One region of the Pseudalkalibacillus sp. A8 genome, then DNA from elsewhere that is predicted to be linked to it. Evidence: riboswitches for the same ligand, from Rfam matches in the RefSeq annotation. Region 1 holds a riboswitch; the other holds the start of a gene.

Region 1 (4,430 bases):
TTTGTGACTGGTCATCTAGCTGGAACGAATGCAGCAAAAGATTAACCGAGGGGAGACGATTAAATGGGCTACAAGTATAAAGACGAGTACATTCTTACCATGGATCGCGATGAGTTGGATATTCCGTACATCCACCGGTACTTAAGCGAAGACTCTTATTGGGCGCAAGGGATTGATTTTGACACAGTTGAAAAATCAATACGAAACTCCCTTTGTGTCGGACTGTTTTACGAACAAAACCAAGTCGGTTTTGCCAGAGTGATTACAGACTACGCCACATTCGGTTATTTGGCGGACGTTTTTGTAGATGAACACCACAGAGGTAAAGGACTTTCTAAATGGATGATGACAGAAGTCATGGCTCATCCCGATCTACTGAAGTTAAGAAGGATCATGCTGGCCACGGAAGATGCACATGGTTTGTATAAGAAATTCGGTTTCGAAGTTTACGATAACAATGACAAGAAATTGATGGGGATCCGACGGAAAGCTGAAGAAATGTACAACAGGGGCTGACTTTAACGAGTCAGTCCCATTTCTTTGACTTGTTCCAAACGGCCATTTCGGTAAATACATAGAAAGTCACAAGGCTCATCATTTTTAAGCATTTCCGGAAGGAAGTATCGGATATTGCTGACGACTCCTAGATTGTCTTTTTCCAGTACCCAAGATAATCCTTTCCAATCCAGAATCCCTTCATCCATTTTAACAGGGGTCGGATACCTGTTTTGTTCTGTCAGATGTACGAAGAAAACATGCATCCCGCCGATCTCCTTGTCGTCAACTTCCCATCGGACAATTCCTCCGTACCGTGGAGATGTGATACAATAACCGGTCTCCTCCTGAACCTCCCGGATCACACTTTGCTCAGGGGTTTCATCAGGCTCGAGCTTCCCCCCGACGCCATTCCATAGGCCTTTGTTCGGTGCTTTATCCCGGTTAAGCATCAGTACTTCCTGGCCTTTTATCATAAAACAAATGCAATATCGAATCATATCCTCACACCTAAACCCTTTTCCTACTAGTCTATCATTTTTTCTTTTATCATACCCGATAAAGGACCATCGCTGAAAAACTATAGAGAGATTCGAAGTCTTCTGTATCTTCATCAATTGCCATAGAGACTTGATATTTGATTTCGATGAATTTGGATTCATGCAGTCGTGAAAGGAAATCATTGACCTCCTCTTCAAGATCTTCTTCGTGTTGAGCCTCAAAGAGTTTGATTTGCAACAAAAAAACACCCCCTGAATCGTACGTTTATCACGTAAAATTCACCTGGGGGTGCTGGAAATCCTTTGACGAAAGACTTCTACTTTTGTCAGGTAACCGTTACATAATATATAAATTTGTCCGTTTTCCGTTTTAAAATCCGTGCTGCCATTGCCGCTCCGTATTTTGATTCTGCGATCACAACAATATCCCGGTCGCAAATTTCTTCTTCCTTCGTCGTTCTAGACAAATAGGATAAAGGAATATTCTTCGTCATGACCGGAAATGGATCACGATAAGATGATTGATAATCACGGACATCAATCATGCAATACAAATTTTGGTCTACAGCCTCTTGTTGAAATGCCTTCAATTTCAAATAAGGAAGTAGATAGGAGAAGAAGATGTAAACAGCTACCACAAACAGGATGATTCCCCAAATCATCTCTCCGTTTCCCCTTTCTTTCTGGTTATTATTTTGTTTCGCCTTCCCATTCAAGCATTCCGCCGACCATATTTTTCACTTTAAAGCCTTGCTCTTGTAAAAAATAACCGGCATTTTCACTACGTCTTCCTGAGCGGCAAACCATGATGTGTTCCTCGTCTTTTTCGATCTCATTCAATCGATCCGGAATTTCCATCAAACGAATATGCTTCGCTTCTGGAATTTTCCCAGCTTCTACCTCTTCATTTTCACGAACATCTATGATGGAAATTTTCTCGCCTTCTTTTAAAAGCTTTTCAACCTCCGCTGGTGTGATTGTTTTAAGTTCATTCTCCATACTCAACACCCTTTCGATATCTATAATCAAGTCATGTCATTTTTATTGTTTCGCCACTTATTTTACGAAGTTCACTAACAAAAGTAAAGGGATTGATTCAGTAGAGGGAGTTTTTTTTCGGGGGAGTAATGGTTTAATGACGAAGTTAAGTGATTGAACGACGAAGTGGGGTAATTTAACGATCAATCTACTTTTTCCACCAAATGAAAGGACCAGCCACTAATGCAGCAGGTCCTTGGAATTCAACGGATCATCGAGCGACTTTTACGATTTTCCTTTCGTGCAGGTGCTGTGTCGTATAACCTCTGTTCTTCTGGGGTTTCAGGGATGACCTTCGGAACAGGGACAGGTTTCCCTGAAGAATCTACAGCGACCATCGTAAGAAAAGATTCGGTCGTCAATGTTTTTTCATCAGTCAATAGATTGGAAGAGAACACTTTAACGTAAACTTCCATCGATGTCCTGCCGGTATATGTGACAAAAGCTTCGAGCCCCAGTGCATCACCAACTTTAGCAGATGACAAGAAATCTACTGAATCGATCGATGCTGTGACAACTACACTTTTCGAATGCTTCATCGCTGACAGTGCAGCGATTTCATCAATATACGATAAAACGATACCACCGAAGATCGTCTGTAAATGGTTCGTGTCTGGTGGTAAAACCAGCTTGGTTTGAATAATTCTTGAACGCCCTATTGGATATGCTTGTTCCATCTCTTCCCCTCCGATTTTTTTAAAAATAGGCTCTGTTAAATCTTGTTATTGACTTTTAATAGAATTTTCTTTAAGCGAACTTCACGACACTCCTGCGGGAAAAGTGAGCCTGGCGAGACCCCGCAGCTTACAACTAAAAGGATCTTCGAGTAACAACCACCACGTCTCCCGGAAATTAACAAGAAAGAATAACAGAGCCAAAAAATAAAAAACACCCTCATAAAGAAGATGCCAGGCTAAGATCGAAGAGGTTCATAACGAGATATGTCATGATAGATTCCAATCGTTTTTGCACGTAACACCCTCCTATCTCCCGTAGGAATTTCTGTGTCCTTCCTTATGGCAGGTCTCCTGGCTCGGCTTCATCAGTCCCAAAACCCCTTCCCATTTCTTAATGAAACAGTGGCATGTTCAAGAACCTCAACCTCACAGTGGCGGGACCGCGCCGGACTCTCACCGGCTTCCCTTTCAAGGACTGATCAGAAACATCAGTCCACCATAAAGCAACATATGAAATTATACTCCATCATTATAGCACATCAATTATAAAGAAAAGCGCAAGCGCCCTGGTTAGCCACGAAGGCCACTGGAAGTCCGACGAGGAGTCTCAAACCAAACAAAGACTTGGTTTTGCATTGGTTACTACTTAAGCAGTAATTCAATGTGTCGACCGCTGCAGGAGGTCTGAAGCGATCCAAATGGTTTGGCGATGGAGCTAGACATTATTTCACTGCACCAAAATTTTTATCTTTCTTATCATTTGGCGCTGTTAAAGGTTAATGTTGATTTCTTTTATATATTGCTTTCAGCGAAATTCGCGACACTCTTTCGGGAAAAGCGAGCCAGGCGAGACCCCGCAGCGGACAACAATTAAGGATCATCGAGTATAATAATGAACTTCGCGAGTATAATAATGAAATTCGACTAAATACCCCCACGTCCTGCGCCTGCGGTTACTCGGCGCAAAACTACAAGGATGGAATGTAAGTGGTCTTGTGGTGAACGTCTAATCCAGCATAAGGAAAGCTTCTAAGAATTCTCATCGCAGACACGAAAATGGTTTCATTTTTGTGTTGAGATCCATGTGCAAGTGAGGAGGGGTGCGGATCGCTCGCGGAAAGGGAATGAATTTCGTATATCAACAATGAAGTATAACAGAGCCTATCATTTAAAAAAGGATTGACCTCTAAACCGAAGCCAATCCTTCTCATTTTGATTAATTTGCGACGATGTTGACCAATTTTCCGGGTACTGCGATGACTTTACGTACCGTTTTACCATCGATGTTCTCTTTCACTTTACCGTCGGACAAAGCAATCTCTTCCAATTGTCCTTTATCAGCATCCGTCGGAACCATCAACTTCGCTCTAACTTTACCGTTGATTTGAACGACGATCTCCACTTCATTTTCCGTCAACTTCGATTCATCGAACGTCGGCCATCCAGAATACGTAATTGTTTCTGTATGACCGAGCTTCTCCCAAATCTCCTCGGCAATATGCGGAGCGACTGGTGATAACAATTGGATGAATCCTTCCATCAACGTCTTCGGCAATACATCTTGCTTATACGCTTCGTTGATGAAGACCATCATTTGTGAGATACCGACATTGAAGCGCAATTCTGCGAAGTCCTCAGAAACTTTTTTTACCGTCTGATGATACACTCGTTCGAACTGTTCATTCGGCTCGACATCCTGGATTTTACCCGAAATCGTTCC
Region 2 (4,430 bases), 1.6 Mb from region 1:
TCGAGAAGTTCCTTCGCTTTCACCGTATTCCGTACATATAGGTTGAATGAAATCGATTGATCGACATGTCGCTGTCTGGCCGCATTTTGCCGGATACTCCATTTTTGGTCGATATCATAAGCACTTTTATAAAACCACGTTGTTTCAGGTGACAAGTCAGGAGCTGTCACAGGTATTTTCGAGTTTTTCTTCTCTTCGGCATATTGCTTTTTAAAAATCGGATCGATGCTCGCTGTAGAGCCTGCTATGATGCTCGTTGACGCATTCGGTGCAACCGCCAGCAGCCAACCGTTCCGGATCCCTTCGTTTTGGATCTTGTTCCCTAGTTCACGCCACTCTGGACTTTCGTAGCCCCTCTTTTCAAAATAAGCACCTGTATTCCAATCGCTGCCTTCAAAGGCCGGATAAACACCTTTTTCTTTTGCCAGGGCATGACTAGCCTGGATTGTCAGGAAATTGATTTTTTCATAGAGCTGATCTGCAAAGGTGACCGCTTCTTCCGATTCCCAACGGATCCCTTTCTGGGCGAGTAAATGATGCCACCCGAACGTCCCTAGTCCGATCGCCCGGTATTTTTCATTCGTCAGGATCGCTTGCTTCACTTCGATTTTATCTTTATTGAGTTCGATGACGTTATCGAGCATCCGTACTTGAGTCGGAATGACCCGCTCCAACACATCGTCCTTCATGACCTTTGCAAGGGAGAGGCTTGATAAGTTACAGACGACAAAATCACCAGGTGTTTTCGTGATGATGATTTTCCCATCCTCGGTCGTTTCCTCTTCAACCGTAGTCGCAGACTGGTTTTGCGTGATTTCCGTACAAAGGTTGGTACAATAGATGATGCCTCCATGGCGGTTGTTATTAAGTCGATTGACTGTATCCTTGTAAAACATGAACGGGCCGCCTGTTTCAAGCTGGCTGATCATGATCCGTTTCATGATATCGATCGCCGGCACGGTCTCGCGAGATAGGAAGGGATGATTGACGCATTGTTCGTACTTCTTCCGGAAGCTTCCTTCACCTTTGGTTTCATCGTAAAAATCATCCAGCTCGAATCCCATCAACTTTTTTACTTCATGAGGATCGAACAGATGCCATTCTTCACGGTTTTCGACTTTTTCCATGAAAAGGTCAGGGATGACGACCCCTGTGAACAGATCATGTGTTCTCTGCCGCTCGTCCCCGTTGTTCAGCTTCGCATCGAGGAAGGCGAAAATGTCTTTTCCGAATACCGGGTAGTAGACCGCCACAGCACCGTTCCGCTGTCCGAGTTGATCAACATTGACAGCGGTCGTGTTAAGCTGCTTCATCCAGGCGATCACACCTGAAGACGTGTTTTTGTACCCTTTGATGTCAGAACCTTTACTGCGGATCTTACCGAGGTATACACCGATCCCTCCACCTGCCTTACTGAGCATCGCGATGTCCGTATTCGAGTCATAGATTCCCCGCAAGCTGTCATCCACTGTATCGATGAAGCATGAACTGAGCTGCCCATGCGCTTTCCCTGCATTAGCAAGTGTCGGCGTGGCTACTGTCATATAGAGGTTTGATAGCACCCAATAGGCCTCTTTTACAAGGTGAAGACGCTTTTCCTTCGGTTCAGGAATCATCAACGTCATCGCAATGACCATCCATCGCTCTTGAGGCAGCTCGTATAAATGGCGATCATGATCTCGGGCAAGATAGCGGTCTGCCAGCATCCGGATACCGGCATAGGTGAACAGCTCATCCCGCTCGGGCACCAGTTCCGCTTCAAGCTCGTCCACCTCTTCTTTCGTATAATGAGTAAGCAACTCTTTGTCAAAAAGACCTTTTTTGATCAATGATTGAAGCAGATCATGGAAGTTTCGATAACCAGGCGCTTGCTCACGATTTCGAGCGGTTTCATCATAAAGAGAATGAAGATGGATTTGGGCACAGACATACGTCCAATCCGGCTCTTCTTGTGTAATTCTTGCCAAACCTTCTAAAAGCATCAAGTTGATGATCGCTCCCTCATCGGCATTATTATCCGATTGAATCGTTGCTTTCTCGATTAAATCCGATACATCCAGATGAGGAAATTCCTCTTTAAGTTTTTCAGTAAGCTCAATAAGTTGCATCGGAATACGCTTTTTATTTAATTCAGTCGTCATTATGAATTCCTCCAATTCAATTAACTATGAAATCATTAAAAAAACCACCCGGATCTCGAGTGGTTGAAACGCAGACGGTTTGAGATTGGAACGGGTCCGTATGAAAGACCAAGACCGAACTGAATAGACGTCCACGCTTCAACCCTTAACCCCCGAAGAATTGAAACATTCAAGCTCAGGCAGGTCTACTGACTTTTGCTTCTTCCTACTAGGAACCCTTCCCATATAAGCACCTATTGCTAGACTCTCTTATACAGTGGTTTATTCCGTTCGTCCACAATTACAGTTGCGGGGACAGTCCTGGATTCTCACCAGATTCCCTATCAAGTCTCCTAAAGAGACACCTGTCACTCGAATAAATCTATATATTGTATTACTAACCTTACAATCTCACTAAATGTAGTGTTTGTCAATATGTTTTTAGAATAGTTATAAGATGGTGACTTTAATTCTAGAAATTTTTTTGTTGATCCTGGAAGAATGGCTGGTAATCCTAGAAATCTTGCAGCTAATACTAGAATTCTTCATCATATTCCTAGAAAATAGTACAAAAGACCCTATATCTAGCCCGTATCTTCCATACCTAAAGGCACCCAGTGAAGAAAACGTAATCCTTCACAAAAGTGCCTTTGTCGTTTTTAAAGTTATATGTTCAGCTTTAAACTATTGTTTGGCTTTTAAGATCCTCGATATATCGGAATGCTTCTTCTATCTCTTCTTCTGTGTATTTCTGTTTTTGCTTCACGACTTGAATCTTTTCTCCAATCTCCTCATTTGAAAGATGATCGAAATAAAGGATGGTTGAAATAAGTTCAAGCATGCGTGAAGGCTGTTCATTCATAGAAGTTACACAGTCCTTGAGCGGTTCTAGATCCATATCATAATGCTTCAAGAATTGCTCGCCATCAACGGTCAATGTGTAACGGTATTGATAATAGCCTGATACCTTTTCTTTCGTCTCTTCGATAAATCCTAGATTACAAAGTTCTTCGACACGTAGAGTCAGTTCCTCAGAATATGGCCCGTAAAAATGGAATTGATATTTTTCTCCGAAAGGAAAGTTCAACTTTTTTGCGATATAAACCATTTTCTGAAGCTTCTTCCTTCCTACGACCTCCTTGGCGTAATCGAACAATGCAACCAACCGTGCATGATGTTCAAGCACGATGATCCCCTCCTATAATTCTAATATTTCACCGATTTTTCTCTTTAAGTCTTGATCTTCTATTGTCTCTATCAGATCCGATGGATAATACAACTTATGGTCGGTCCGTTTTTTACCCGATATGGCTTCGACAACCGTAGACTCCCTGGACAACTCCCGATATTCCCCGCTCTTCATCAACAAGTGGATCGGCAGGCGTTCTTCTTCCTCACCTGGGCGATAAAAGTCATAAGGCAGGTCTGACGATGAATCGACAATCAAATAGTAATCCGGGTCGATATTCGCTTTGACGAAATAGGTGTAGAGTCGGTGCCAATGCTCCATATGGACGTTTGGATTGAATTCCATGTACTTGAAAAGACGGCGATTCAAAAACCGCTCACAAAGATCACTTAATATCTCATCTTTCTCTTCCTGCCATGCCTGGAAATAAAACTGGATGATCCCTTCGTCAAGCTTGATATAATCATCCAAATCGACATCATCATTAAATAATGAAACGAAATGGACCGGCTCCAACTTAAAGGTATAGCCTTCTTTGTGGAGAGCCTTCGCACGATGGAGAATTTTTGAAAGAATGACTTCCGCACTACGAGTCACTGGATGAAAATATACTTGCCAATACATTTGATATCGGCTCATTATATAGTCCTCTACAGCATGCATCCCGCTATGTTTGATGACGACCTGATCTTCTTTCGGGCGCATGACTCTCAAAATCCTTTCAATATCGAATTGTCCGTAGCTGACCCCTGTAAAATAAGCATCACGAAGCAAGTAATCCATCCGGTCTGCATCAATCTGGCTTGAGATCATACTGACGACGAGCTTATTTTCATAAGTTTTCGCAATGACTTCGGAAACTTTACGTGGAAAGTCATCATCCACCTTTTTTAAGACGCTGTTCACTTCTGTATCACCAAGGATGATCGATTGCGTGAAATTTTCGTGGTCAAGATTGAATACTTTTTCAAAGGAATGTGAATAGGGACCATGCCCGACGTCATGCAATAGTGCAGCTGCTAAACAAAGGATGCGCTCTTCATTGTTCCAATGCGGCCTGCCCTGAAAGATTTCAATGATTCGGCGGACGATTTCATACACCCCTAATGAATGGCTGAACC

What was found. Region 1 has a riboswitch for cobalamin ahead of ACJROX_RS21740 (acyl-CoA thioesterase). Riboswitches for the same ligand answer to the same signal wherever they lie in the genome.
Region 2: it holds a riboswitch for cobalamin, as region 1 does, so the genes downstream of both, ACJROX_RS29290 (ribonucleoside-diphosphate reductase subunit alpha) here and ACJROX_RS21740 (acyl-CoA thioesterase) in region 1, are expected to answer to the same signal.

Annotation. Positions count from the first base shown of each region.
Region 1 is NZ_CP174509.1:4,232,743-4,237,172, forward strand. It holds gene ACJROX_RS21710 (NAD(P)/FAD-dependent oxidoreductase) at 1-45, shown strand, start outside; gene ACJROX_RS21715 (GNAT family N-acetyltransferase) at 64-516, shown strand; gene ACJROX_RS21720 (NUDIX hydrolase) at 519-971, opposite strand; gene ACJROX_RS21725 (sporulation protein Cse60) at 1,045-1,236, opposite strand; gene ACJROX_RS21730 (rhodanese-like domain-containing protein) at 1,322-1,657, opposite strand; gene ACJROX_RS21735 (rhodanese-like domain-containing protein) at 1,686-1,994, opposite strand; gene ACJROX_RS21740 (acyl-CoA thioesterase) at 2,237-2,710, opposite strand; cobalamin riboswitch at 3,034-3,226, opposite strand; gene leuS (leucine--tRNA ligase) at 3,927-4,430, opposite strand, start outside.
Region 2 is NZ_CP174509.1:5,876,579-5,881,008, forward strand. It holds gene ACJROX_RS29290 (ribonucleoside-diphosphate reductase subunit alpha) at 1-2,141, opposite strand, end outside; cobalamin riboswitch at 2,302-2,504, opposite strand; gene ACJROX_RS29295 (YwgA family protein) at 2,800-3,306, opposite strand; gene ACJROX_RS29300 (HD domain-containing protein) at 3,319-4,430, opposite strand, start outside.